Regions from separate parts of the Fusicatenibacter sp. genome, predicted to be linked through region 1. Evidence: riboswitches for the same ligand, from Rfam matches in the RefSeq annotation. Region 1 holds a riboswitch; the other holds the start of a gene.
What was found. Region 1 has a riboswitch for thiamine pyrophosphate ahead of thiM (hydroxyethylthiazole kinase). Riboswitches for the same ligand answer to the same signal wherever they lie in the genome.
Positions count from the first base shown of each region.

Region 1 (14,665 bases):
TGTCCGAGTTCCGCGACATCGAGAGCATCAACGCCTTCAATGAGCTGACCGGAGCCGGAAAAGTAGCCCCGGATGACATGATGCGCTACCTGAACCTGCGCGGAAGAGACAACGCGAGAACCCCGATGCAGTGGGATGACAGTGCATCCGCAGGATTCACCACAGGCACACCGTGGATCAAAGTCGGACCGGATTACGAGACCGTCAACGCAAAGAATGAGATGGCAGATCCGGATTCCGTATACAACTATTACAAGAAACTGATCCATCTCCGCAAAGAGAAGGATATCATGGTTTATGGAACGTACGAGCTGCTCGATCCAGAAGACGAAGCGCTGTACGTATACACCAGAACGTTAGGTGACAAAAAACTCCTTGTGATGTGCAACTTCACAAAAGAGGAGCAGGAGTACACAGTTCCGGAAACCTTTGCGGGAGCAGATGTACTGATCAGCAACTATCCACAGAGCGGCGCAGCAGCGGGGGCAAGAAAACTGCGCGCGTATGAGGCAGTTGTTCTGGAAACCAAATAAAAAATGCAGAGGAACCTGTGGCAGAACGGACTTTTGCCACAGGTTCCCGTTCTCAAAATGCGGTAAAAACCGGTAAGAGTAAGAAAGGGGAAAACAAAACATGAAATCATATCTGAAGATGGAGACGCATCCGCTTGCAAATCCCGAGAATGTGATAAAAGGCGATAAATACCGTATCACAGTATTGACAGAGCATCTTCTTCGACTGGAATACAGTGAGGATGGTGAATTTATCGATGCGGCATCCCAGACGGTTGTAAACCGGGATTTTCCGGCCGTGGAATTTTCCGTCAAAGACACAGGCGATGAGCTGGAGTTACGCACAAAGTATCTGCAGCTGAATTATAACAAAAAATCATTTTCTTCAAACGGACTTTCCTGCAAAACAACCGCGGTCGGCATCAGTTCTGTACCGGCATGGCATTACGGAGATCCGACACAGGATCTTGGAGGAACGGCCCGTACGCTTGATCAGGTCAATGGAGCCTGTGATCTGGAACCTGGTATCATGTCCTGGTTTGGTTCCTCTGTTCTGGATGATTCGAAGTCGCTTCTGATGACAGAGGACGGCTGGGTGACTCCGAGAAAGAAAGGGGTACAGGATCTGTATTTCTTTGGCTATGGCTGGAATTTCCGTCTGGCATTAAAGGATTTCTACCACCTTTGCGGTAAGACTCCGATGCTTCCGAGATTTGCACTTGGAAACTGGTGGAGCCGTTACTGGCGTTACAGTGAAACATCCTATATGAAACTGATGGAAGACTTCGACAAAGAGAACGTTCCATTCTCGGTTGCTGTTATCGATATGGACTGGCACCGTGTAGACGATGTGGATCCGAAATACGGCAGCGGCTGGACCGGCTACAGCTGGAACAAAAAACTCTTCCCGGATCCGGAGCGTTTTCTTGGAAAACTCCATGCACGCGGCATGAAGACAACACTGAATGTCCATCCGGCAGACGGAATTCGTGCGTATGAGGACTGCTATCCGGAAGTAGCAGAGGCTATGGGAGTGGATGCAAAAAAAGAAGAGCCGGTCAATTTTGACATTGCGGATCCGAAATTTGTTGATGTATATTTTGACAAAGTCCATCATCCGATGGAAAAAGAGGGCGTCGATTTCTGGTGGATTGACTGGCAGCAGGGACAAAACACCAAGATCGAGGGTCTTGATCCGCTGTGGATGCTGAATCACTATCATTTTCTTGACAGTGGAAGAGACGGAAAACGTCCGATGACCTTCTCCCGCTACGCAGGACCGGGCTCCCACCGCTATCCGGTCGGATTTTCCGGAGACACCCACATCACCTGGGAATCCCTGGATTTCCAGCCATACTTTACCAGCACAGCCTCCAACATCGGCTACGGATGGTGGAGTCATGATATCGGCGGCCATATGCTTGGCTACCGTGACGATGAGCTTGAAGCAAGATGGTATCAGTACGGAGTATTTTCTCCGATCAACCGTTTGCACAGCTCTAACAGTGCCTTCAGTGGAAAAGAGCCTTGGAACTTCAGTATGGAAGTGCGCAGCACAATGGATGATTTCCTCCGTTTGCGTCATAAACTCGTACCGTATCTGTACACGATGAACTACCGTGCATGGAAAGAGGACACACCGATCGTTGTTCCGATGTATTATGATTACCCGGAGACGGTTTTCTGGGGCAAAAATCAGGCACCGAATCAGTATTTCTTCGGAAGCGAGCTGATGGTAACACCGGTGACAACGAAATGCATTCCGGAGCTGAAACGTGCAAAAACGAAAGTATGGCTGCCGGAGGGAACCTGGTTTGACTTCTTCAACGGAATGGTTTACGAGGGCGGCAGAAGCATGGATCTGTACCGCACACTCGAGGAGATCCCGGTTCTTGCAAAAGCCGGTGCCATCATTCCGATGACCGAGAAGATCAGTGCGCTTGATGTAGAGTCCAACCCGGACGAGCTGACTGTACGCGTTTATGCAGGTGCGGACAACAGCTTTACTCTGTATGAGGATGACAATACTTCGATGGCATATGAGAACGGCGACTGTGCAGAGACACCGATGAAGCTCGATTGGGCAGCACGGAGCTTTACAATTTCGCCGGTGGAGGGCAATCAGAGCCTTGTTCCGGAGAGCAGAACGTACGTCGTAGAATTCGGCGGAAGCACCGCGAAAGCAGCAAAAGTGCTGGTAAACGGCGTGGAAATCGATGCAGAAGCAGAAGAAAAAGACGGACTTCTTACCATCACCGTAACCGGTGTGAAACCGCAGGATACCGTTACTATCTGCCTGCCGGAAGATACCGAGGTGGCAAAGAACGATGTAGTGGCACGCGCGATGGATCTGCTGCTGCACGCAGAGATCAGCTACATCACCAAAGAGCTGGTTGCAAGACTGCTTGACAAAGCGAACGGCAAGGTGGCAATTCTCGCAGCTGAGCTGCAGAGCATGGATCTTTCCGATGATCTGCGCGGCGCACTGCTGGAGATCATCACTGCATAAAAAACGGATTTACAGAAAAAGAATTCTGTGATACGATACATACAAAAAAGGAAGAGAGCGTGGCAGTGGATTCTGTCAGGCTCTCTTCTTGAAATGTGAGACAGGAGGATTTTTAAACGTGGGAAAATACATCATGGCACTTGATGCCGGCACAACGAGCAACCGCTGTATTCTGTTTGATCAGAAAGGACAGATCGTAAGCCTTGCGCAGAAGGAATTTACCCAGCGTTTCCCGAAACCGGGCTGGGTGGAGCACGATGCCAATGAGATCTGGTCCACGATGCTCGGTGTAGCCGTGGAGGCAATGCAGAAAGCGGGCGCGTCCTACGAGGATATCGCGGCAATCGGCATCACAAACCAGAGAGAGACGACGATCGTCTGGGACAAAAAGACGGGAGAGCCGGTCTACAATGCAATTGTATGGCAGTGCCGCAGAACATCGGAATACTGCGACTCGCTGATGGAGCGCGGACTGGTTGAATGTTTCCGGGAAAAAACGGGTCTTGTGATTGATGCGTATTTCTCAGCAACGAAGCTGAAATGGATTCTCGATGAAGTTCCGGGCGTGCGCGAGCGGGCGGAGCGAGGCGATCTCTATTTCGGAACGGTGGAGACGTGGCTGATCTGGAAGATGACAAAGGGAAAGGTACATGTCACCGATTACACCAACGCATCCCGTACGATGCTGTTCAATATCCATACGCTGAAATGGGATGAGGATATCTTAAAAGAGCTGAACATTCCGCTTTGTATGCTGCCGGAAGTCCGCCCGTCGAGCTGTGTCTACGGGGAGACGGCATCGACATATTTCGGCGGCCCGATCCCGATCGCGGGAGCAGCGGGAGACCAGCAGGCAGCGCTGTTCGGCCAGACCTGCTATGCGCCGGGCGAAGCGAAAAATACATACGGAACGGGCTGCTTCCTGCTGATGAACACGGGAGAAAAGCCGGTTTCTTCGACACACGGTCTTGTTACCACGATTGCATGGGGCATCGGGGACAAGATCACGTATGCGCTTGAGGGATCGATTTTCGTCGGCGGAGCCGCAATCCAGTGGCTGCGCGATGAGATGAAGCTGATTGAATCCTCGGCCGATTCCGAATATATGGCGCAGAAAGTGAACGACACGAACGGATGCTATGTCGTGCCGGCGTTTACCGGCCTTGGCGCACCGTACTGGGATCAGTATGCGAGAGGAACCATTCTCGGCCTGACGCGCGGCGTCAACAAATACCATGTGATCCGCGCAACGCTCGAATCCATTACGTATCAGGTAGATGATGTGTTAAAAGCGATGGAGGCAGATTCCGGCATGAAGCTCTCCGCACTGCGTGTGGACGGCGGAGCAAGCGCCAACAATTTCCTGATGCAGTGCCAGGCGGACATCAGCCAAGCGCCGGTAGAACGGCCGTGCTGCATCGAGACGACTGCCATGGGAGCTGCTTACCTTGCCGGCCTTGCCGTCGGCTACTGGCCGGATCAGGAGACGGTGAAACAGAACGGAGCGATTGATCACACATTCGAGCCGGAGCTCTCGAAAGAGGAGCGCGATGAGAAGATGAACGGATGGCACAAAGCAGTCCGTTACGCCGAAGGATGGGCGAAATAGAAAAAGATTTTGGAAATGCAGAAAAGGAACGGTTTCGTAATGAAAACCGTTCCTTTTCGCGTAAGGTATGTAATGAAATCAGAGAAAATCAAAGAATGTCGATATGTTCGCCGTTTAAAGCTTTGTTCATGCTTCGTACAGCACAGAATTTACCGCACATCGAGCAGGTATCTTCCTGTTCCGGCGAGCGGTCAGCACGGATGGCTTTTGCAGTTTCCGGGTCCAGTGCACAGTCCCACTGTGCTTCCCAGTCGAGCACGCGGCGGGCGTCTCCCATCTTGTCGTCAATATCACGCGCATGCGGCACGCCTTTGGCGATGTCGGCAGCGTGTGCGGCGATTCTGCTTGCGATGATGCCCTGTTTTACATCATCCAGGTTCGGAAGAGCCAGATGCTCTGCCGGCGTTACGTAGCACAGGAAAGCAGCGCCGTTCATGGCGGCAATCGCGCCTCCGATGGCAGCGGTGATGTGGTCGTAGCCCGGTGCGATATCGGTTACGAGAGGTCCGAGAACGTAGAACGGAGCGCCCATGCAGATGGTCTGCTGTACTTTCATGTTGGCCGCAATCTGGTCCATCGGAACGTGGCCCGGTCCCTCAACCATGACCTGAACGTCTTTCTCCCAGGCACGTTTGGTGAGTTCGCCGAGGCGCACCAGCTCCTCAATCTGGCAGACATCCGTTGCGTCGGCAAGGCAGCCAGGACGGCAGGCGTCGCCGAGAGAAATGGTCACATCGTATTCACGGCAGATATCGAGAATCTCATCGTAATACTCGTAGAACGGATTCTCCTCGCCGGTCATGCACATCCAGGCGAACACGAGGGAGCCGCCGCGGGAAACGATATTCATTTTCCGTTTGTGTTTGCGGATCTGATCGATGGTTTTTCTGGTGATGCCGCAGTGCAGGGTGACGAAATCGACACCGTCCTCGGCATGGAGGCGGATGACGTCAATAAAATCTTTGGCAGTCAGCGTATCCAGGTCTCTCTGGTAATGGATCACACTGTCATATACCGGCACGGTGCCGATCATGGCTGGACATTCGGAGGTCAGTTTCCGCCGGAACGGCTGCGTATTGCCGTGGCTCGACAGGTCCATGATGGCTTCTGCGCCCATATTGACCGCGGAGAGTACCTTCTGCATCTCCACATCGTAATCTTTACAGTCTTTCGAAACACCGAGATTTACATTGATTTTCGTGCGCAGCATCGAGCCGATGCCCTCCGGGTCGATGCAGGTGTGCAGCTTATTGGCCGGAATGGCAACCTTTCCGCTGGCAACGAGCGGCATCAGGTCTTCCACAGCCATATACTCTTTTTCTGCGACTTTTTTCAGCTCCGGTGTTACAATGCCGCGGCGTGCGGCGTCCATCTGTGTTGCGTAATTGTGTTTCATCTGTTGTTCTCCTTTATTTTCAAAATCAGATCCGGTAAGCGTGGTTCAGCGGTCCCGGGCCGTGGCCGAGATCCATCATGCTCGCGAGTGCGCCCGAAATATACTCTTTTGCAGCGGAAATGGCATCCGGAAGGGAAAGCCCCTTTGCGAGTCCCGATGCGATGGCGCTGGAGAGTGTACAGCCGGTGCCGTGTGTGTTCGGATTGTCGATGCGTTTTCCGGTGAACCAGGTAAATGTGCCGTTGTGATATAAAAGATCGTTGGCATCATTGATACTGTGGCCGCCCTTTAACAGAACGGCACAGCCGCAGGAATCCCCGATCTCTTTTGCGGCGCGTTCCATATCGCTTTCCGACTGGATTTTGATGCCGGAGAGAACTTCTCCCTCTGGGATATTCGGTGTGATGACCTCGGCCAGAGGAAAGAGCAGTTTTTTCATCAGGTCAGGCACGCCGCCCGAAGCGAGCGCGGAGCCGCTTGTAGCGACGAGGACCGGGTCCACAACGATGTGTTTGGCCTGGTAGAAGCGAAGCCGTTCGGAGATGACTTCGATCAGTGCCGGGGAGGATACCATACCGATTTTGACGGCGTCCGGGAAGATGTCCGTAAAGACGGCGTCAAGCTGTGCGGCCAGAAACTCCGGTGTTACATCGAAAATACCGGAAACTCCGGTGGTGTTCTGGGCGGTGAGTGCGGTAATTGCCGACATGGCGTAAACTCCGTTTGTGATCATGGTTTTGATGTCTGCCTGAATGCCGGCGCCTCCGCTGGAATCACTTCCCGCGATTGTTAATGCTGTTTTCATGTTTTTCGGGTCCATGAGAATTACTCCTTTGCATTACTTTTCTTTTTGGAGCGTGTTTGAAAAAGCATTTTTCAAACACGCTCTAGGCGACAAAGAAAGTGGTGCCCCCAGTCTGCCGCCTGGTGTGAGGATGAATGGTTACGTAAAATTATTTGTTTTCCAGCATGCGCAGAGTCTGTTCTTTCAGATCCTTCGTTGCGGAAACAATGTCTTTCTGTGCAAAAATGGCACTGATGACGGCGATGCCGCAGATGCCGCTGCCGGAAAGCTCCGTCACGTTATCGCGTGTGATGCCGCCGATGGCGATGACAGGGATTTTAACGGCATTGCAGATAGCAGTCAGCGTTTCGTGGCTGACATCCTCCGCATCCGCCTTGGAACCGGTGTGGAAGACCGCGCCGACGCCGAGGTAATCTGCCCCGCGCTGCTCGGCGAGAATGGCCTGTTCCACGGTCTGCGCCGAAACGCCGATGATCTTGTCCGGGCCAAGCTTTGCACGGACATCGCCGGCCTCCATATCGCTCTGGCCGACGTGAACGCCGTCCGCATCCATCTTAGCTGCAATTTCCACGTTATCGTTGATGACGAAAGGAACATGGTATGCGGCACAGAGTTTTTTCAGCTCCAGTGCCTCTTCCATAAAGTGATCCTGGTCAAGATTTTTTTCGCGGAGCTGGATAAACGTTGCGCCGCCCTGCAGAGCCTTTTCCACCTGGCTGTACAGTGTCTCGCCGTTCAGCCAGCTGCGGTCTGTCACAGCATATAAAAGCAGGCCTTTTTTATCGCACTTCATACTTTGCACCTTTCTCCAGCGTCTCGCCGTCCATGTGGTAGATGGCGTCGATGATGCGGTTCCGGTAGGTGGAGTTGCCGTCTTCCGGTTTCATATGGCTCCAGCCGATCTCGCCGGCAAGTCCCATCGCGCAGACAGCGGCAGCAGCAGCTTTTAACGGCTCGTCCGGGTTGGCAACGAGGTAAGCGGTCATCATGCCGGAGAGCTGGCAGCCTGTTCCGGTGATGCTTCCCATCTCGGCGCGTCCGTTGCGGATCACGTAGCAGGTGTCAGCATCGGCAACGAGGTCGATCGCTCCTGTGATGGCGACAACACAGTTGTGGTCTTTTGCAAAGTTTTTTGCAAAAGCAACGGCGCTGTCGAGGTTTTCATCCGTTACTTTATCGGCAACGTCTGCGTCAACACCCTTTGTCGTTCCGCTTCCGAGTGCCAGTGTTTTGATTTCGGAAATATTTCCGCGGATGACGGTGAACGGGATTTTTTCCATCAGTCCGACTGCGGTCGAAGTACGTAAGTGGCTTGCGCCTGCGCCGACTGGATCGAGCAGGATTTTGTGGCCGAGCGAAGCTGCTTTTGCACCGGCACGGTACATGCCGTCGATGCTCGTTCTGTGCAGCGTTCCGATGTTGATGTTCAGACCGCCGCAGATAGAGGTGATATCCTCGACATCCTCCGGTTCATCGGACATGATCGGGCTTGCGCCGCATGCCAGCAGAATGTTGGCGACATCGTTTACCGTAACGTAATTTGTGATGTTGTGTACGAGAGGGGTTGTTTTTCTGACATTGTCAAGACAAGGGCCTAACATAATTTTTTGTTCCTCCTGTGTGAGTGTTTTTGCAGAAGCAAATTCCCTTGTGTTACTGGAAGAACCTGTTGATGATGTGTTCATAGAGATTAAAAAAGCAGATATACGTGGAGGTATATCTGCAGAAAATGTGCATATCGTATCTCCCTACGTTGGCATTACCCAAATCAGGTTCAGGGTCTAGGAGATGCATCCTACTCTCAGCCCGCTTCGCACGCGAGCTCCCCTTTGCTTTCTGCAGACAATTATATACGCATAAAAACAATTGTGCAAGAGAAAAACGGAAGATTTTAAAAAATTTCAGAAAAATAAAAAAGACATGCAAAATATTGGAAATGTAATGTTATTTGGGGTGACAGAGGAAATAATATCAGTGTAAAATGAAGTATAAAATATGCGTGGAAGGAGAGTATTCCCTGGCCAATGAGTGGAATGAGGCCGGCATGGACGAGCATATCGCAAAGCCGATTGATGCGCAATTACTGAAAAAGAAAATTGCAGAGTATTGCAGGTGAAAAGAAGTGCCCATGCCCGGCATCTGATGTGTGCCGGGCAGGGGCTTTTGATGTGCGAATCTTATTTTTCTTCCTCCGGGTACGTATAGCCCCAGGTTCTGCGGAAGGAGGTCATCAGATCCATGACGTCCTTCGTGTAGTCGAGGTGCATGGCAGATGCATCTCCATTGATGGCGCGTTCCATGTCGGCGAGCTCATAGGCGAGTGCATCGGCGTTGTCACCGGCTTTGATGATTTCGGATTCGCCGGTGGAAGCGTCTGTGATTTTTGCTTCCCAGGCACGCGGGTACTCCATGATCTCGATAAATCCGTTCTCACAGGAAACCATGCCGCGTTTCGGCTGTTTGGAGTGGAGAGAGAGCATCACACTTGCCATCTGTCCTTCCTGATTGGTGAGAAGGAGGCCGGCCTGCTCGTCCACACCGGTCGGAGCGGGTTTTACCTGGGAAAGGAGCTGATCCGGCTTGGAGTCGAAGAACCAGCGGATGAAGGAGAGTGCGTATACGCCGATATCAAGCATCGCGCCGCCTGCGAGATTCCGGTTGAAGAAGCGGTTCTTCATGTTGTACTCTTTGAAACTGCCGAAGTTCATCGTGATCAGATTGACTCTGCCGAGACGGCCGGAGTCGAGAATTTTTTTCAGCTCTTTGTAGATCGGCATATGGTAAATCGTCATTGCCTCTCCGATGATGACACCTTTTTCTTTTGCAAGCGCTATGGCCTCGTCGAGCTCGTCACTGTTCAGCGTAATCGATTTCTCAACGAGAATGTGTTTTCCATTGGCAATCGCCTCTTTCATAAAGCCAAGATGCGTGTTGTGCGGCGTCGTGATATAAATGACATCGACCTCCGGATCGGTAAACATCTCATGGAAATCATCGTAAACTTTTCCAATTCTATATTTCTCCGCAAAAGCAGCCGCCTTCTCATGGGTCCGGTTGCCGACCGCGTAAATATTCTTTCCGTTTTTCTGCAGCGCGACCGCCATTTCATTTGCAATCACACCGCATCCGAGTACAGCCCATTTGATATTTTTCATTATGAAATCCTCCCATCCTGTTTTACATTAATCTTACTATAACAAATTTCGCGGAGATCCTCAATTTCTTTTTCAAAATAGAAAATTCCTGAAATAAGAAACGAAGGAGAAACGAAATTCGAACGTTTCTCCTTCGTTTTTTGCACGCATTTTTACCGGGAAATCATATTCTAAGGTTAGAATGAAAAAACAGGAGAATCTGTTGATGAAAAGAAAATGGCTGACAGGTGCGCTTGTACTGGCAATGGCGGCAGTGACGCTGGCGGGATGCGGGGCAAAAGATGAGACAAAAGAAAAAGTGGAGCAGGTGACATTAAATGAGGTTGCCCACTCCATTTTTTACGCCCCGCAGTACGTGGCAATTGAGGAGGGGTATTTCGCGGACGAGGGCATTGATCTGACGCTGGTGACAGGATTTGGTGCAGATAAAGTGCTGACGGCGATGATTTCCGGCGAGGCGGATATCGGGTTTATGGGGGCGGAGGCAACCGTCTACGCGTACCTCGAGGGAACCGCAGACCCGGTTGTGAACTTCGCGCAGCTGACGCAGCGGGCGGGAAACTTTGTTGTGGGAAGAGAGAAAGACAATTCGTTTACCTGGGAGAAATTGAAAAACAAAGAGGTATTAGGGGGAAGAAAAGGCGGTATGCCGGAAATGGTCTTTGAGTATGTTCTGGCGCAGAAAGGGATTGATAAAAAAGACGTAAATATCAACCAGAGCATCGATTTTGGTTCCACAGCTGCCGCGTTCTCCGGCGGGCAGGGGGATTATACGATTGAATTTGAACCGTCCGCGACACTGCTCGAGCAGAAGGGTGACGGCTATGTCGTGGCATCGGTCGGAACGGAATCCGGGTATGTGCCGTATACGTCGTACAGCGTCAAACAGAGTTATCTGAAAACGCACGGCGCAACCGTAGAAAAATTCACGAAGGCACTGCAGAAAGGAATGGACTTCGTGCAGACGCACACACCGGAGGAGATTGCAGAGGTGATTGCGCCGCAGTTTGCAGAAACCGAGCTGGAAACCATCACCGCGATCGTGCGCCGCTACTATGAGCAGGATACGTGGAAAGAAAATCTGATCTTTGAGGAAGAAAGTTTTGATCTTCTGCAGGAGATTCTGGAGCAGGCGGGAGAGCTGGAGAAAAAGGCACCGTACAAGACACTCGTGACAACAAAATACGCCGAAGAGGCCGCTGCCAAAGGCTGATTCCGGCAGAATAGAAAAGCGAAAAAAGACAGAAAAAGACACTTTTCGACATTTGTCGACAAACAGCGACATTTCATTCGAAAAAAATAAAGAAAATTGCAAAAGAAAAGCAGAAAAATAGAGAAAAAGTATTGCAAAAAAGTAAATTTTGCTGCATACTATGGGTGTCGCATATATTTTTTACAACACAGGCATACGGAGGCGAACAGACATGAAAGTAGGTTTTATCGGCGGCGGCAACATGGCGAGTGCCATGATTGGCGGAATGATCCAAAAAGGAGTTGTATCTGCAGATGACATTCTGGTATCGGTCCGCACGGAGAAAAGTGTGGAACGCTTGACCAACCAGTTTGGAGTCCAGGCGACTACGGAGAACGAAGCGGTCGTAGCCGGATCCGATCTTGTATTCCTGGCAGTAAAGCCAAACCAAATAAAAAATATAATAAACCTCGTCAAAAACTTCATCTCACCCGAGAAGATTATCGTATCGATTCTTCCCGGTAAGTCTTTACAATGGCTGGGTACAGAAATCGGAAAACCAACAAAGTTAATTCGCACCATGCCAAACACACCAGCACTCGTCGGAGAAGGAATGACCGGCGTCTGTGCCAATGATCTCGTGACGGAGGAAGAGCTGCAGCTCGTTTTAACCCTCCTGAAAAGCTTTGGCCGCGCAGAAGTTGTTCCGGAGTATCTGATGGATACCGTCACAGGTGTCAGCGGAAGCTCGCCGGCGTACGTATTTCTTTTCCTGGAGGCTCTTGCAGATGCGGCCGTAGCCGAAGGAATGCCGAGAAAACAGGCATATGAATTTGCTGCACAGTCTGTCCTTGGAAGCGCCAAAATGCTTCTCGAGACAGGAATGCATCCGGGAGAATTAAAAGACATGGTCTGCTCGCCAGGCGGAACCACCATCGAAGCGGTTGCCGTACTGGAGCGGGAGAACCTGAGAAGTGCTGTTATTGATGCAACACGAGCCTGCATCCGGAAATCAAAGGGAGTGGATTAGAAGGAGCAGCACCGCCGCTTTGACAGAATGACGCTAATGTGAAAGCAGCAAAAACAAAGAATGTATGCACAAAAAAACAAACCAAAACAAGCAAAGAGAAAGCACAAAAAAGAGTAAAAAAACAAACGAGCGGAAAAATCCCGGCAGCCGTGGAAAAGGCACCGGGATTTTTTCTGGTAATTTATAGTTTTTTTCCTTTACTGAGCGTACTGTTGTGATAATCGGAAGAATAGGTTACATCCTTTCCAAACCATACCGGAGGAACAAAGGCGTTTGCGGATGCTTCGTCCGGAAACTCCACCTCTGCGAGGTAAAGGCCTTCATACGGCGCATCAAAGACATCGAGCTCGATCGTCAGATCCGTTCCGGCAAGCGGCAGCAGATAGCGTGTTTTTGAGATGAGAACGCCGTCTGCCTTTTCCCGCAGATGCAGGTAGGATTCCTTTGTGAGCGGAAGATTATACTCTTCACGCACCATCAGCCCTTTTGACTTGTAGGTCAGATAATATTCGTCGTCAGAGCGGCGGATGCGGACAACCGGTTCGGTGGAAAGATAGCCCTGCTCGATTTTTTTACATGGATAGCTTGGAAGATTTTCCGGAAGCTGATCCAGAAGGTATTTGCGTTCGATTTCCATAAAAGAGACTCCTTCTCGTGATTGCATCACTGCTTTTTTCAAGAGTTTACCATGCTTTTCCCGTGATGTTAAGCGAAATCCGGCTTTTTGCGAAAAAAAGTCCTGAAATTTTTATGAAATGCAAGCATTCTGCGGAAAAATGTGGTATAATAGCGGCGGTTTGTTACAAAGAAAAGCAGAGAATATCACGTGACAAAACACACGAGACTGATCATACAACACAGGAGGACAAAACCATGGCAAAGATTTATGTATTTCTGGCAGACGGATGTGAAGAGATTGAGGCACTGACCCCGGTGGATCTGCTGCGCAGAGCCGGAGAAGACGTATGCACCGTTTCTATTATGGGAAGAAAAGAAGTAACAGGATCCCACAAAATCACCATTCTTGCAGATGAAACCATCGAAGAGGGAGAGTTTGATGACGGAGACATGCTGGTACTTCCGGGCGGAATGCCGGGTACATTAAATCTGGCCGGAAACGAGACGCTCGCAGCGCTGATCCGTTCCTATGACGATCAGGGAAAGAAACTGGCAGCCATCTGCGCAGCGCCGAGCATCCTTGGTGTGATGGGCATCTTAAAAGATAAAAACGCCGTCTGCTTCCCGGGCTTTGAAGAAAAGCTGGCAGGCGCAAACGTACTCGATGTACCGGCAGTCACCGACAAAAATGTGACCACCGGCCGCGGCATGGGAGCAGCCACTGACTTCGCACTGGAGCTGATCCGTGTTCTGCAGGGAGAGGACAAAGCAAAAGAAATGGCGGAAAAAATCGTATTTCATTGCTAAAAAAAGCCTAAAAACCACAGAAATATAAAAAAATCACTGGCGTTTTTGAAAAGAGTATGCTATACTCGATAAATGACTGTAGAATGGAGAGGTGTGCAGGTTTTCTGCCGCTTTTCAGATAAATCAAGGAGGAAATTGATAAAATGAGTGTACAGGTCGAAAATTTAGAGAAGAATATGGCCAAACTTACCATTGAGGTTCCGGCTGAAGAATTAGAAAAAGCACTGGAGAAAGCTTACCAGAAACAGAAAAAGAACATCAGCGTTCCGGGCTTCCGTAAAGGAAAAGTTCCGAGAGCTATGGTAGAAAAAATGTATGGCCCGGCAGTATTCTATGAGGATGCTGTAAACAGCCTTGTTCCGGAAGAGTATTCCAAAGCAGCAGAAGAGAGCAAACTGGACATCGTATCCCGTCCGGAGATCAACGTAGAGCAGATCGAAAAAGGCAAAGCTTTCATCTTTACCGCAACTGTAGCAGTAAAACCGGAAGTTACCCTTGGCGAGTACAAAGGTCTGGAAGTAGCAAAAGCTGACACAACCGTTACAGACGAAGAAGTAGAAGCTGAGCTGAAAAAAGAGCAGGAGAAAAACGCAAGAACCATCAACGTAGAGGATCGTCCGGCAGCAGACGGAGATACCGTTACACTTGACTTCGAAGGTTCTGTAGACGGCGTTCCGTTCGACGGCGGCGCTGGAAAAGATTATCCGCTGACCCTTGGCTCCCATTCCTTCATTCCGGGATTCGAAGAGCAGCTCGTTGGCGCAGCTCTGGAAGAGGAGAAGGAAGTAAACGTTACTTTCCCAGAGGATTATCAGGCAGAAGAGCTTGCTGGAAAAGCAGCAGTATTCAAATGCACCATCCACAAAATCGAAGCAAAAGAGCTTCCGGCACTTGATGACGACTTCGCAAAAGACGTTTCCGAGTTCGATACTCTGGATGAGTACAAAAAAGAAATCAAAGACAACCTGACCAAGAAAAAAGAAGAGCAGGCTAAGACAGAAAAAGAGAACGCTGTCGTAGATAAAGCAGTAG
Region 1 is NZ_CDRRUH010000021.1:9,897-24,561, reverse strand. It holds gene ACY2VW_RS06640 (glycoside hydrolase family 13 protein) at 1-533, shown strand, start outside; gene ACY2VW_RS06635 (glycoside hydrolase family 31 protein) at 634-3,021, shown strand; gene glpK (glycerol kinase GlpK) at 3,140-4,630, shown strand; gene thiC (phosphomethylpyrimidine synthase ThiC) at 4,719-6,026, opposite strand; gene thiD (bifunctional hydroxymethylpyrimidine kinase/phosphomethylpyrimidine kinase) at 6,052-6,831, opposite strand; gene thiE (thiamine phosphate synthase) at 6,980-7,624, opposite strand; gene thiM (hydroxyethylthiazole kinase) at 7,611-8,432, opposite strand; TPP riboswitch at 8,559-8,670, opposite strand; gene ACY2VW_RS06605 (hypothetical protein) at 8,813-8,947, shown strand; gene ACY2VW_RS06600 (Gfo/Idh/MocA family protein) at 9,009-9,986, opposite strand; gene ACY2VW_RS06595 (ABC transporter substrate-binding protein) at 10,192-11,199, shown strand; gene proC (pyrroline-5-carboxylate reductase) at 11,411-12,208, shown strand; gene ACY2VW_RS06585 (CYTH domain-containing protein) at 12,390-12,845, opposite strand; gene ACY2VW_RS06580 (DJ-1 family glyoxalase III) at 13,082-13,633, shown strand; gene tig (trigger factor) at 13,777-14,665, shown strand, end outside.

Region 2 (14,665 bases), on a different contig from region 1:
CGGGATTTTTTACAGGATATTTCCGAGGATATGCGCCGCCCGGACGGAAAGACACTGCCGGCGATTCTGGAAGAGAATACGGCAGTCCACCTGGCGGACACACGCCTTACAAAAGAAGAAAAAGAAGAGCTGCAGGAGGCCGGATGCAGCCTTGGCACCGGGGACCGCGCCATACAGAAGGCAAATCTGGACCGGTACGAGGCGCGCCTTGTGCAGCGGATCGCGGAACTTCAGAAAGGATTGCCGGAAAGGAAGAGGCTCTGTCAGAGTCTTGGAATCATGGGAGGCCTTTTTTTATTTTTGATTCTGGTTTAGAGCGTGTCTGAAAAACGGAGGAGCAGGCGTGGAGGTCGGGATTCTATTTAAAATCGGGGCAGTCGGGATTCTGGTATCGGTCCTGTGCCAGGTATTAAAACACAGCGGCCGGGAAGAACAGGCATTTCTTGCAAGCCTTGCCGGTCTTGTGCTGGTGCTGTTCTGGATTCTTCCCTATATTTCCGCGTTGTTTGAGGATATCAAAAAACTATTTACGATTTAACCGAGTAAGGCAGGCAGCGAAGCGAATTGCCGCTTTGCCATGCAAGGGAGAGGGAAAAACGGAGGGGATTATATGGATATGCTTCGGATCGCGGCGCTTGGAACGGCGGGCGTGCTGCTTGGAATCACGGTAAAAGGAGCAAAGCCGGAATTTGCCCTTCTTGTGACGGTCGGTGCAGGCCTTTGCATCCTGGCCGGAACCGTCGGAAAAATGCAGTATCTGCTCGGCATGCTTGCACAAATGAAATCGTATCTCCCGGTGGACTCGTCGTATCTGAACACACTGCTGAAAATGCTGGGAATCACCTATGTGGGGCAGTTTTCCGCCGGGATCTGCAAGGATGCGGGCTATTCTTCGATTGCCGGGCAGATTGAACTGTTCGCCCGCCTGTCAGTTCTTGCCGTCAGCATGCCGGTGCTGCTTGCTCTGCTGGAAACGGTTCATGATTTTTTGTAAAAAAGCCGGATGGGGCATGACGCTGCTTCTTCTATGTCTTTTTTTCGGAATGGGAAGAACGCAGAAAATCGAAGCAGCGATACAGAACGCGCCGGAGAGCCGGGCAGAAGAATCCCGTTTGGACATCGTAGGAACAGACCGGGAAAAGCAGGAGACGGAGCGTGCGGCGGTCAGAGAAAAGAAAGAGCAGCAGGAGACAGAAACGGGAGATACCGAAACGGATCAGGCAACAGCAGCGCAGGATGAACTTCTTGCGGAACTCGACTTTGATACAATCCAGCAGGAAGTGGACAGCCTGCTTTCCGGCCAGGAATTTTCCTTTGCCGGGACGGTGCGTTCTCTTTTGCAGGATGGCGATCCCTTCCGCAGTTTCCGTGCCGGAAATGCCGTTTTCTCCTGCGCAAAAACAGCATTCCTTGCGCAGAAAGGCCTGATGAAGGAGCTGTTTCTTCTCGTTCTGGCAGGCGCAGTGCTCGGCAGTTTTTCCTCTCTCTTTGAAGGAAAACAGGTCAGGGATGCCAGCTTTTACATGGTCTATCTGCTTGCACTCGCACTGATTCTGAAAAATTTCCAGTCGAGCGGGGAAAACCTGAAGGCCGTCATCACATCGCTGGTCGCCTTCATGCGGATTCTGACCCCGTCCTATTATCTGGCGGCTGCAGCCGCCGGGGGCGCATCAACGGCTGTGATGTTTTATCAGATGCTCCTTCTCGTGATTCTTGCCGTCGAAAAGCTCCTGCTTGCCCTCGTCCTCCCGATGATCCACATCTATCTGCTGATTGCCCTTGTGAACGATCTTTCCGGCGAGGAGATTTTGTCCCATATGACAGAGCTGCTGGAAACATGCGTGAACGGCCTTTTAAAATCGTCGCTCGGCGTGCTTGTGGGAATGCAGATGATCCGGAATCTGATCGCACCGGCACTCGATTCCCTGCGGCAGATGGCACTCTGGCGGACCGCCGGAATGATTCCCGGTATCGGAAATGCGGTGAATGCCGTGACCGAGCTGGTGGCAGGCTCCGCGGTGCTGATCCGCAACTGCTTTGGCGTGACGGCAATGCTGGTACTGCTCGCAGCAGGCATGGTCCCCGCCGTCCAGCTTCTCGTTTCGGGTCTTTCCTTCCGCCTTCTCGCCGCGGCGGCGCAGCCCGTCTCGGACAAGCGGATCGCGGGATGTCTTGCGGCGGCAGGAAAAGGATATGCGATGCTTCTGCGTCTCCTTCTGACCGTAGAAGTCCTGTTTCTGCTGACGATTGCAATCCTGGCGGGAACTTTTTCCTAGAGCTTGTCTGAAAAAGGCTTTTCGCAAGCTGCGAGTCCCAGTTTGTGGGAGATTTTATCCGAATGAGGGCGGCGTAGCGGGCTACGGCAACCGAATGAGGGTAAAATATACCGCAAAGTGGGGCTTGCAGCTTGCGGAAATGGTTTTTCAGACACGCTCTAGCGTGTAGTTGGGCAGGCAGCGGCGGGAGGCGGCATGGTAGAAGAGATTCTGCAGTGGCTTAAGAATATTTCGATTTTTCTGATTTTTATGACAACTGTGCTGAACCTGATCCCGGAGAAGGAGGACAAGAAGCCGGTTCAGTTTTTTCTTGGAATTGTGATGGTACTGATTTTTTTCCAGCCCGTGCTAAAAGCGGGAGGTCTGGAGCAGAAAATGGCGCAGACGCTCGACCGTCTGACGCTGGAAGAGGAGGCAGCAGCAATGGAAAATGTACAGATTCGCGCAGAAAGCTTTGAAAAACAGTATTACGTGGGCGCCTGGGAAAAAGAGACGGAGCGCCAGATCCGCATGTATCTGTCAGAGAGCGGTATTCCGGGGGCAGCCGTTTCGGTAACGCTGGAGCCGGGAAACACCGGTGAGGCAAAAGAGATCCGCATTGAAGCGCCGATGCGGCAGACGAGCATTTACCGCGAAGAACAGAAAAAACAGCGGGAAATGCTCGATGAAAAGCTGACAGAGATCAAAAGTGTTTTAAGTGAGGTCTACGGAACCGATCCGGCGCATATTATGGTAGAGATTTCGGAATAGGCCTATGAGGGAAAAGGCAGCGGCGTTTTTCCGGAAACAGAAAAAGGAGCAGTGGATGCTGTACTTCCTGCTGGCGGCAATCGGCGTTGTCCTGCTGCTGCCGACGGGAACAAAAAAGACCGGTGAGGAGACAGAACAGCCGCAGGAGACGGCTGCGCGTCCGGCGGGGGATGCGGGACTTTCGGTGCAGGAGGAGATGGAACAGCGCCTTTGTGACGCACTTTCCCAGATGGACGGTGTGGGCGCAGTGCACGTCGTGGTGACGCTGGAATCCACAGGAAAAAAGATTGTGGAAAAAGATGTCCCAACGCGGAGCACAACGGAGGAAAACAAGAAGGGAGAGGAGACCGGAAGCGTTACATCCTCGTCGCAGGATGAGGCAACTGTCTATGAAAAGACACAGAACGGAGCCGAGACACCGTATGTGGTTTCCGAGGAGTACCCGGCGGTGCGCGGCGTGCTCGTTATCGCAGAAGGCGGGGGAAACCCGGTGACGATACAGGAGATTCAGGAGGCCGTGATGGCATTATTTCAGGTGGGCGCAAATAAGATTAAAGTAGTCAAAATGAAGTAAAGGAGTCAAATGCGTGGAAAAATTAGAACAGGAAATGAATGCACCTGAGAAAATGGCAGAGACACCATCGCCGAAAAAGACGGCCGGGAAAAAGAAAAAATTCCGGAAAAACCAGGTCATCATCACCGCCCTTGCGATCATGATTGCCGTCGCCGGATACATCAATTATGCCGACAGCACCCTGTCCACGAAGACGACGGCCGACGGAACAACGGCGGACACCAGTACTGTGCTGAAAGATATTTCCAGCCTCGACACCGACATCACCGACGAGGTAGACGCCGGAGCCGCAGGCGATTCCTCACGGACCATCACAGAAACGCCGGGAGAGGCTGTCCTTGCCGGGGCATCTACATACATGGCCCAGGCCAGAATCGACCGGGAACAGATCCGTTCCCAAAACAAAGATACCTTAAATGAAATCATCAACAATACAAACCTCTCCGAAACCGAGCGCCAGAGCGCCGTCCAGAGTATGGTGGAAATGACGGAACTTGTAGAAAAAGAATCTGCCACCGAACTTCTTCTCGAGGCAAAAGGCTTCTCCGACGTCGTCGTAAACCTGACCGGCGAAACCGCCGACATCGTTGTCCCGATGAAAGAAGTAAGCGAGGAACAGCGTGCCCAGATCGAAGACATCGTAACCCGCAAAACCGGAATCGGCGTAGAAAACATCGTCATCACCCCCATGAGCTCCGACGCTGATACAGCCGCAGAGGAGAGTGCTCAGTAAAAATTTCAGCAAAAGTCAATAAAAAATCCGGAAACGCAAAATCATGCGTTCCGGATTTTTTTACGTAATTCTATTTAATTGTCTCCATGTGCCGTTCTGGAAACCGTCTGCAGTGCCTTTTTCACCGGCGGCAGCGAAATCAGAATCACAGTCAGCACACCTTCAGCCAGCAGATAGCTGTAGTTGTAAATAATCGGATACAGCGCCTTCAAAGACTGCGGGAAATTCTCCGGCATATAATCCATCCAGTACAGATATCCGCCTAACGTATGGAAAAATCCCCTCGCCAGCACAGCCACAATATACCCGATCAGCAGCCCGTTTTTCTTCTTTCCAAAGAATCCGGCTACACCCAGCGCCGCAAACGCAAACACATAATCACAGCACACCTGGAACAGAGAAAGCACATACGGCCCCTGGATAAACTGCAGCAGACCATAAGCAAAACCAACAAGAATACCCGTCTTCGCCCCATACCAGTTCGCGATCAGCACAATAAACAGCATCGAAAACAACGTAACCGATCCGCCGTACGGCAGCTCAAACACCTTCACATACGAAGTCACAAACGCCAGCGCAATACCCATTGCACAGAAAGCCAGCTTTCTGGCATCCATCGGCTTTCCTTTGCTCTTCTTAGAAGAGAGAACCGAAGCAATCACCACCAGCGCCACCATCAGCACCACACATCCAACATAACCGGCCGTCGTCAGCCCGCCGTCAGCAGTAACAAAAAAACTCATAAAAAAAACCTCCTTCGCATTCCGCTTGGAGGGGCTCACATAAAAACACAGTCCCGAATCACATCCGAAACCACGTTCCAGCTTCCCTACGCAGGAATTATCCCGTTCAGGTAGTGAGGGTCCGTGAGTAATCATCTTTTTCCCACGTTCTCAGCCAAAAGGCTCCCCTAGCGTCTTTATTATTTTATCGTATTAAAGTATACCCACCTCTCCCCTATTTGTCAACCCACACATTTCCCATCCTTCCGTCTTAGAACATCAGGGCGGGGGCGACGGCTGCGAAAGGACTCCTTGCGACTGTGAGGCTGTCCCCTCAACGGAGTGAGGAGCCTTCGCAGCCGCCGCCCCCGCCCGTCCGTTATTTCACACAAATACATGTTGACAACAAGTACATACAAGTGCTATATTACAATTAGTTCAATCATTAAACTAATTCCACGAAAGGAGCACCACCCAATGCAGATTCTGAAAGTAACAGACGAAGCATTCCGCCAGTACGGCAAAGTCATCAAAGACCTCGACGCCAGCGACATCATCACCGCCATGTCCGAGACCCCATGTCCCGATGACGTAGTCTACGAGCCTTCCATTGAAAGCCTCGAAGCCTGCAAAAGCGCCCAGTCCGTATCCGACAGCCTCTACGGCGGCATGCCGATCCAGATCGGCTACTGCAACGGCCACAACCACCTGCTGAACGCCGTAGAATACCACCGCGACAGCGAAATCAACATCGCCGTAACCGACCTGATCCTGATCCTCGGAAAAGAACAGGACATCACCGAAGACCACACCTACGACTCATCCAAAATGGAGGCCTTCTTAATCCCGGCCGGAACCACCATTGAAGTCTATGCAACCACCCTCCACTACGCACCATGCAACGTGGCAGCCAGCGGCTTCAAATGCGTCGTAGTCCTTCCAAAAGGAACCAATACCGACATCACCCTGGAAGAAAAACACACCCCGGAAGACGACCTGCTCTTCGCCAGAAACAAATGGCTCTTAAGCCACCCGGATGCAAACATCGCCGGAAGCGTAGCAGGCATCAAAGGAGAAAACCTCTCGGTAAAATAAACCCGGAGACAAAACCAGAAATCAGAAACACTGCCTTTAAAAGAGCAGTTCTGAACATAAAAAGAAACCAAAAACCAAGAAAACCCAAAAAGGAGGATCTTCAAAAATGATCAACAATACACCGGAAATCAAATTAGGTATCGTTGCAGTAAGCCGTGACTGCTTCCCGAACAGCCTTTCCGAGAACAGAAGAAAAGCAGTCGTAAAAGCATACGACGGAGAAATCTACGAATGTCCAATCATCGTCGAGAATGAAATCGACATGATGAACGCACTCGAAGACCTGAAAAAAGCAGAGTGTGATGCACTTGTTGTATACCTTGGAAACTTCGGACCGGAGATCGAGGAAACCCTGCTTGTAAAATACTTCGACGGACCTTGCATGGTAGTAGCAGCAGCAGAAGAGACCGGCGACGACCTTGTAGGCGGACGCGGCGATGCATACTGCGGCGTTCTGAACGCAAGCTACAACCTGAAACTGCGCAACCTGCATGCATACATTCCGGAGTACCCGGTTGGCGATGCAGAAGACGTAGCAGCCATGATCAAAGATTTCGTACCGGTTGCAACTGCAGTTGTAGCTGTTAAGAACCTGAAAATCATCAGCTTCGGACCGCGTCCGACCAACTTCCTGGCATGTAACGCACCGATCAAACAGCTGTACAACCTCGGCGTAGAAATCGAAGAGAACTCCGAGCTTGACCTGTTTGAAGCATTCAACAAACACGCAGGCGACGAGAGAATCCCGGCAGTCGTAGAAGATATGGCAAAAGAGCTCGGCGAAGGAAACCTGAAACCGGAAATCCTGCCGAAACTGGCTCAGTACGAGATCACCCTGTTAGACTGGATCGAAGCGCACAAAGGCTCCAGAAAATACGTAACCCTGACCGGAAAATGCTGGCCGGCATTCCAGACACAGTTCGGATTCGTTCCTTGCTATGTCAACAGCCGTCTGACCAAGATGGGCATCCCGGTATCCTGTGAGGTAGATATCTACGGAACACTGTCCGAGTTCATCGGAACCGTTGTATCCAAAGATACCGTAACACTCCTCGACATCAACAACACCGTTCCGAAGGATATGTATGAGAGCGAAATCAAAGGCAAATTTGATTACACCTTAAAAGATACCTTCATGGGATTCCACTGCGGAAATACCGCTTCCACCAAACTGGCATTCTGCTCCATGAAATATCAGATGATCATGGCAAGAACCCTTCCGGAAGAAGTAACACAGGGTACCCTCGAGGGAGATATCGTTCCTGGAGACATCACCTTCTATCGTCTGCAGAGCACATCTGACGCAAAACTGCGCGGATACATCGCAGAGGGCGAGGTTCTTCCTGTAGCAACACGTTCCTTCGGAAGCATCGGTATCTTCGCTATTCCGGAGATGGGCAGATTCTACCGTCACGTACTGGTAGAGAAAAACTATCCGCATCACGGCGCAGTAGCATTCGGACACTTCGGAAAACCGTTATTCGAAGTATTCAAAATGCTCGGTGTTGAAGTAGATGAGATCGGCTACAATCAGCCGAAGGGTGTTCGTTACCCGACAGAGAATCCGTGGGGCTGATCCGTTCCGGAAGATTCACTGAAAAATAAGAAAGATATGCAGTAACGCATAAGCAAAAGGGCGGAGCAGAGATCTAGGTCTGCTGCCGCCCTTTTTGAAAAAGAGTAGAAAAAGGAGATTCGACATGTATTTTATTGGTGTTGACCTTGGTACTTCCGCTGTCAAACTGCTTCTGATGGACGAGGAAGGCAAAATTGTAAATATTGTATCGAGAGAGTATCCGCTGTATTTCCCGCATCCAGGCTGGTCTGAGCAGAAACCGGAAGACTGGTGGGAGCAGAGCAAAGAGGGAATCCGCGAGCTGGTAAAAGACGTAGACAAATCCCAGGTAGCCGGCATCAGCTTCGGCGGCCAGATGCATGGCCTTGTCATCCTGGATGAGAACGATAACGTCATCCGCCCGGCGATCCTCTGGAACGACGGCCGTACCGCAAAACAGACCGATTATCTAAACACCGTAATCGGAAAAGAAAAACTCTCCGAGTACACCGCAAACATTGCATTTGCAGGCTTTACCGCACCGAAGATTCTCTGGGTGAAAGAAAATGAGCCGGATAACTTCGCAAAAATCTGCAAAATCATGCTTCCAAAAGATTACCTGGCATACCGTCTCTCCGGCGCATTCGTAAGCGACTACTCCGATGCATCGGGCATGCTTCTGATGGATGTCAAAAACAAATGCTGGTCCAAAGAGATGGCAGAAATCTGCGGTATTTCCCTGGAGATGCTGCCGGAGCTCCATGAGAGCTTTGACGCTGTCGGAACCTTAAAACCGGAAGTAGCAGCAGAACTTGGACTGCCGGAGACCTGTAAAGTTGTAGCAGGAGCCGGAGACAACGCAGCAGCCGCAGTCGGAACCGGAACCGTAGGCGACGGCATGTGCAACGTTTCCCTTGGTACAAGCGGAACCGTATTCATTTCCAGCAACAAATTCGGCGTAGACAGCCACAATGCCCTGCACGCATTCGCACACGCAGACGGCCACTATCACCTGATGGGGTGCATGCTGAGCGCAGCTTCCTGCAACAAATGGTGGATGGATGAAATCATCCGCACAAAAGAATATACAAAAGAGCAGGAGAACATCACAAAGCTTGGTGAGAATAATGTCTTCTTCCTGCCGTATCTGATGGGCGAGCGTTCCCCGCACAACAACCCGGATGCAAGAGGAACCTTCATCGGCCTGACCATGGATACCACAAGAGAGGATATGACCCAGGCTGTTCTCGAGGGCGTTGCCTTTGCGATCCGCGATTCCTTTGAGGTAGCAAAATCCCTCGGCATCCAGATCGAGAGAACGAAAATCTGCGGAGGCGGTGCAAAGAGCCCTCTGTGGAGACGCATGATCGCAAACGTGCTGAACATCAAAGTGGACCGTATTGAGTCTGAGGAAGGCCCGGCACTTGGCGGAGCCATGCTGGCAGCCGTTGCCTGCGGTGTCTTTTCATCCGTAGAAGAGGCGGCAGAAAAAATTGTTCGTGTGACAGAGACCATCGAGCCGGAACCGGAACTGGTTGAGAAATATGAGCGCCAGTATCAGAAATTTGCAAAGATTTATCCGACTGTAAAAGATCTGTTTACAGAGCTGCTGTAATAAAAAGAGGTAAGAAATAAGATGAAGAAAGTGGAACATGGGAAAACATTTGACCGGAATGCAGCAAACCCGCCGGCGTTTGAAATCTTTCACAACACCGTGACAGAAGGCTATCCGGAGCACTGGCATACCGCAATTGAAATTATCATGCCGACCAGAGGCGAATATGAGGTTGTTGTCGGAAAAGACAGCTATAATCTCAAAGAGGGCGACATCATCATGATCAATTCCGGCGTTGTACACGGAATGAGATTCGTATCCCAGGGAGAACGGATTGTCATGCTGGTGGAACCGGGCTGTGTGGAGAATCAGGAAGAAATGGAAACGATTTTCCTGCGGCTTCCGGCCATCTACTTCAAAAAAGAGGATGAGGAAGATCCCTTCTATCTGTTTCTGCGCAGCCAGATTCTGGAACTGGTGCGGGAATACGATAATCAGGGCGCAGTGATGACGCACGGAATCTGCACCGGCCTCAAAGAGCTTTTTTCAGAGTTTGGCCGCAAGGGCTTTTCGGATGCCAACGCGCAGAATACGTTCGGGGCAATGAAGCAGCAGGAATATATCGAGGCTGTTTTAAGCGCCTGCCGTTATATCAATGTCCATTACATGGAGAATCTTTCTCTCGAGGAAGTAGCTGCGGTCAGCGGATTTTCCAAGTTCCACTTTACCAGAATTTTCAAGCAGTACATGAACATGACATTCTATGAGTACCTCAATTCTAAACGCGTCAAACGCGCAGAGGAGCTTCTGTACGACAAAAAGATGAGTATCACGGATGTGGCGATGAATTCCGGATTCTCTTCTTTAAGTGCCTTCAACCGTACCTTCAAGACGGTAAAGGCATGTTCGCCGAGCGATTACCGCAGACAGCGGGAGTCGATAGTACAGGCTTTGCTGATGCAGGGATAAAAGGACTTGTATTTCACACTTTACTGTGCTAAAATGGTAGTATTCCGAGTTATAAGAATGAGATGGGGACTTAATTTTCGTACAGGAGGGTTTGAAATGAACAAGAAACTTCATACAGAAGCAGTAGACCAGCTTTTTGAGGCAATTCTGTGTCTGAAGAATAAGGAAGAATGCTATACTTTTTTTGAGGATGTATGCACCATCAATGAACTGCTTTCGCTGTCGCAGCGGTTTGAAGTGGCGAAAATGCTGCGGGAGAAGAGAACGTATCTGGAAATCTCCGAAAAGACGGGAGCATCCACGGCGACGATCAGCCGCGTGAACCGTTCCTTAAGCTATGGAAACGACGGGTATGAGATGGTGTTTGAACGGATGGAAAAGAAAGAAAATGTGTAAAATCAAAAAAGACGGTGCGATTCCAACGCAGCCGTCTTTTTTTAATTACACGTTTGTTCTTAATTTTTCTTTTTCGGATCAGAAGGCGCCGCGAGGGATGCCAGTTCATCCACCATGTGCTCGATCATCTGTTTTTTCAGATAGACATCGAAACTCAGCAGACAGATAAACGAAAAGAGCTGGAGAAATTCCCGGTCCTCCTCCGGTGAGCTGCCGAACATGGACTTGGATACATCCGCTTTTTTCAGAAGATCTTCTTTTACGGATGCAATTTCTTCTTTTTCCATCTGGAAAATTTCGTCGTAGATATCTTTGATGGAAAAGCCGCTCTCCGTGCCGAAATACCGAGCGGTGATCGGGGCGAGCAGTGTCTGGATATCCGTGATCGAGAGGATGTTTTTAAAGTAGTAAATAAAAACCAGAAGCATCATGTGCTCCGGCGAATATTTCTTTTTGACCGGCGGCGGGAGCAGCTTGTTTTTTGCATAGTTGTTGATCATTGTTTTTGTCAGAACCTTATCGGACTCGAAGCGGCGCGAAGAAGCGAGCTGTGCGTCCATAAAGGTCGTGACCTGGTCCATATATAAAGCAATATTCGGGATTTCCCCCGGGCGGATGCCTTCGAGAGAATCCAGTGAATTCAGTAAATCATGAAGAATTTTATCTGAGTCTATCGTCATTTGTTATCACCTCACTGTTCCCATTATATAGTTTTCAATACCAGATAGCAAGGACTTTGCGAAAAAAAGTTTCCATGATAAAAATGCAACGTATGTTCGTTCTTACTTGTAACCGGGGCGGATTTGTTATATACTGAGATGCATGTGAAAAGATTCGAAGCAGATGAGGAGAAAGAATATGAATCAGACAGAAACAGGATTAAACCCAATGCAGATGGAAGCTGTGGAGCACACCGAAGGGCCGCTTCTGATCCTTGCAGGTGCCGGTTCGGGAAAGACGAGGGTACTGACACACCGCATCGCCTCCCTGATCCGGGACAAAGGCGTCAATCCGTGGAATATTATGGCGATCACCTTTACGAACAAGGCCGCCGGAGAAATGCGTGAACGTGTCGATAAAATCGTGGGATACGGATCGGAGCGGATCTGGGTCAGCACCTTCCATTCCAGCTGCGTGCGGATTCTGCGCCGCCATGCTGACCGTCTGGGATACGCCAACAATTTTGCAATTTACGATACCGATGACCAGAAATCGCTGATCAAGGACATCATGAAACGGCTCCAGATGGATCCGAAACTGTACCGCGACCGTGCGATCATGGCGGCAATTTCGTCCGCAAAGGATGAGATGATCGAGCCGGACCAGTACCGGATTGACGCGGGAATCGACTGGAAGCTGCAGAAGTATGCGGCAGTTTATGCGGAGTATCAGGCAGAGTTAAAGAAAAACAATGCGATGGACTTCGATGATCTGCTGGTACAGACCGTAAAATTATTCCAGCAGTTCCCAGAAGTGCTCGACTATTATCAGGAGCAGTTCCGCTATATCATGGTCGATGAGTATCAGGATACCAACACGGTTCAGTTCCGCTTTGTGAGCCTTCTGGCGGCAAAATACCGCAATCTCTGCGTTGTCGGCGATGATGACCAGTCGATCTATAAATTCCGCGGGGCGAATATTGAAAATATTCTGAGTTTTGAGCATGTCTTCCCGGATGCGAAGGTCATTAAACTGGAGCAGAATTACCGTTCCACGCAGAATATTCTGAATGCGGCAAATGAAGTGATTGCGAATAACCAGGGACGAAAAGCAAAACGCCTGTGGACAGAGAACCCGGAGGGAGATCTCATCGATCTGCGGCAGTTCCAGAGCGGTTTTGAGGAGGCGGAGTACGTGGCAGGAGAAATCACGCGCGGCGTCCGCACGGAGGGAAAGAAGTACCGTGATTATGCAATTCTCTACCGTACCAACGCACAGTCCCGTCTTTTTGAGGAGAAACTGCTGCTTGCAAATGTTCCATATAAAATCGTGGGCGGTGTCAACTTCTATGCGAGACGCGAGATCAAGGATCTGCTGGCGTATCTGCGTGTGATCGAGAACCCGGAGGATGACCTTGCGGTACTGCGTATCATCAACGTTCCGCGGCGCGGTATCGGAGCGGCGACGATCAACAAAGTGCAGGACTGGGAGGCAGAGCAGGGCATCCGTTTCTACGATGCGCTTCTCGAGGCCGAGTATGTGCCGGGGCTGATGCGGTCTTTAAATAAGATTAAATCCTTCACGTCCTTTTTACAGGTACTCCGCGCGAAAGCAGATTATCTGTCGGTCAAAGAGCTGCTGAATGAAATCATCGAGGAGACCGGCTATGTAGCAGATCTGCAGGCGGAGGGAACCGAAGAAGCGGCAGCCCGCATCGAGAACATCGACGAGCTGATTTCAAAGATTGCGGATTATGAGGAGAGCGCCGAACAGCCATCTCTCGGTGGTTTTCTGCAGGAGGTTGCGCTGGTGTCTGATATCGACTCGGTGGATGAGGAGAGCGATTACGTGCTGCTGATGACACTGCATTCCGCAAAAGGACTGGAGTTCCCGAACGTATTCCTTGCCGGCATGGAGGATGGTATTTTCCCGAGCTACATGACGATCACCGGAGATGATCCGTCGGAGCTGGAGGAGGAGCGCCGTCTCTGCTACGTGGGCATCACGCGTGCGATGCAGCATCTGACATTGACGTGTGCGCGCCAGAGAATGATCCGCGGCGAAGTGCAGTACAACAAGATGTCCCGTTTTGTCAAAGAGATTCCGCGGGAGCTGATTTCCCTGGAGCGGGAGCGCGGGGAGATCGAAGACCGGAAGCCGAAGATGGACATTCCGACGAGAGGCAGTGTCTATGCGGCGATGAAGCAGGCATTCCGCGAGAAGCCGCAACAGGCGAAAACCTTCAGCGCGCAGAAGGCGACGAAACTCGATTACGAAATCGGGGATACGGTGCGCCATATCAAGTTCGGTGTCGGCATTGTCACGGATATCGTGGACGGCGGAAGAGATTATGAAGTTACCGTCAACTTCGACCAGGCTGGTACGAAGAAAATGTTTGCTTCGTTTGCAAAACTGAAAAAGCTATAAGGAGAACGAGAGCGTGTCGGAAAACAAAATTCCGGCACGCTCTTTTTTCGACTGATGCGTCAGACGATCAGGTGGTAATCAGGGTGGAATAGCCGTCGCGGCGCAGGCGGCGTTCCATCAGAATGGCATTTCCGAGCTGGCGGTAAGCGCCGACCTGGACCTTGAAAAAGCCGTCCTCGGCGAGAAGAAAAGCGGGATAGCCCTGGTCGAGAAGGTCGTAAAGCATACGGTCGGCATTCTGGCGGATGCGGAAAAGGCCGGTCTGGACACGGTAGAAGGTTTCCGGTGTGTCGGAAGGATTTTCCTGTTCCGGCGGCGTGGGACGGGGCGGAGCGGCAGGACGCGGAGGCTCCCGTCGGGCTGTCGGGTCCGGTATATCGTCCGGGCGATCGGAGCGGTTTTCACGGGCTGCTTCCGTTTCCGCAGCACGCCGGTCAGCCTCCGTGACCGTCTCGAGATCCAGCGTTCCAAGCACTGCATCCGCGATGGCGCGGGCGATTTCTTCCTGCTTTTCATCGTAGAGCGTATTGTCCTGCTCATTGTTCAGAAAGCCGGTTTCAATCAGAAGAGCCGGCATTTTCGTCCGCCGCAGAACAACAAGCCCTGGCCGTGCCTTGACTCCGAGATTCCGGAATCCCAGCTCCGAGAGCGCGCCGTTAATGTTTTCTGCCATTGTCTGTTTGATGCCAGAGTTGTCATAGACAAGCGTTTCCACGCCGGTATACTGGTTCGGTTCCTCCGAAGAATTCCGGTGAAAAGAAATAAAAAAGTCGGCATCCGCCTGATTGGCCATCTGCGCCTTTTCAAACGGCGTCTGATAAACATCGGTTGTGCGGGTATAAATGACAGAGACACCCTGCCGGGAAAGAAGCTCGCCGACCGCCATGGCGAGGGAAAGATTGTCATCCTTTTCCCTGCGTCCCTCATAGACAGCGCCCGGATCACTTCCCCCG
Region 2 is NZ_CDRRUH010000017.1:24,739-39,403, reverse strand. It holds gene ACY2VW_RS05850 (stage III sporulation protein AB) at 1-315, shown strand, start outside; gene spoIIIAC (stage III sporulation protein AC) at 344-538, shown strand; gene ACY2VW_RS05840 (SpoIIIAC/SpoIIIAD family protein) at 611-994, shown strand; gene ACY2VW_RS05835 (stage III sporulation protein AE) at 981-2,276, shown strand; partial or broken gene ACY2VW_RS05830 (DUF6783 domain-containing protein) at 2,248-2,379, shown strand; partial or broken gene ACY2VW_RS05825 (DUF6783 domain-containing protein) at 2,329-2,457, opposite strand; gene ACY2VW_RS05820 (stage III sporulation protein AF) at 2,472-3,026, shown strand; gene ACY2VW_RS05815 (hypothetical protein) at 3,031-3,600, shown strand; gene ACY2VW_RS05810 (SpoIIIAH-like family protein) at 3,614-4,333, shown strand; gene ACY2VW_RS05805 (energy-coupled thiamine transporter ThiT) at 4,408-5,076, opposite strand; TPP riboswitch at 5,143-5,255, opposite strand; gene ACY2VW_RS05800 (DUF4867 family protein) at 5,533-6,150, shown strand; gene ACY2VW_RS05795 (L-fucose/L-arabinose isomerase family protein) at 6,260-7,726, shown strand; gene xylB (xylulokinase) at 7,851-9,320, shown strand; gene ACY2VW_RS05785 (helix-turn-helix domain-containing protein) at 9,342-10,229, shown strand; gene ACY2VW_RS05780 (YerC/YecD family TrpR-related protein) at 10,326-10,625, shown strand; gene ACY2VW_RS05775 (DUF1836 domain-containing protein) at 10,685-11,305, opposite strand; gene pcrA (DNA helicase PcrA) at 11,484-13,712, shown strand; gene ACY2VW_RS05765 (N-acetylmuramoyl-L-alanine amidase) at 13,780-14,665, opposite strand, start outside.
Region 2: linked by a shared signal. The riboswitch ahead of ACY2VW_RS05805 (energy-coupled thiamine transporter ThiT) and the one ahead of thiM (hydroxyethylthiazole kinase) in region 1 are both predicted to bind thiamine pyrophosphate.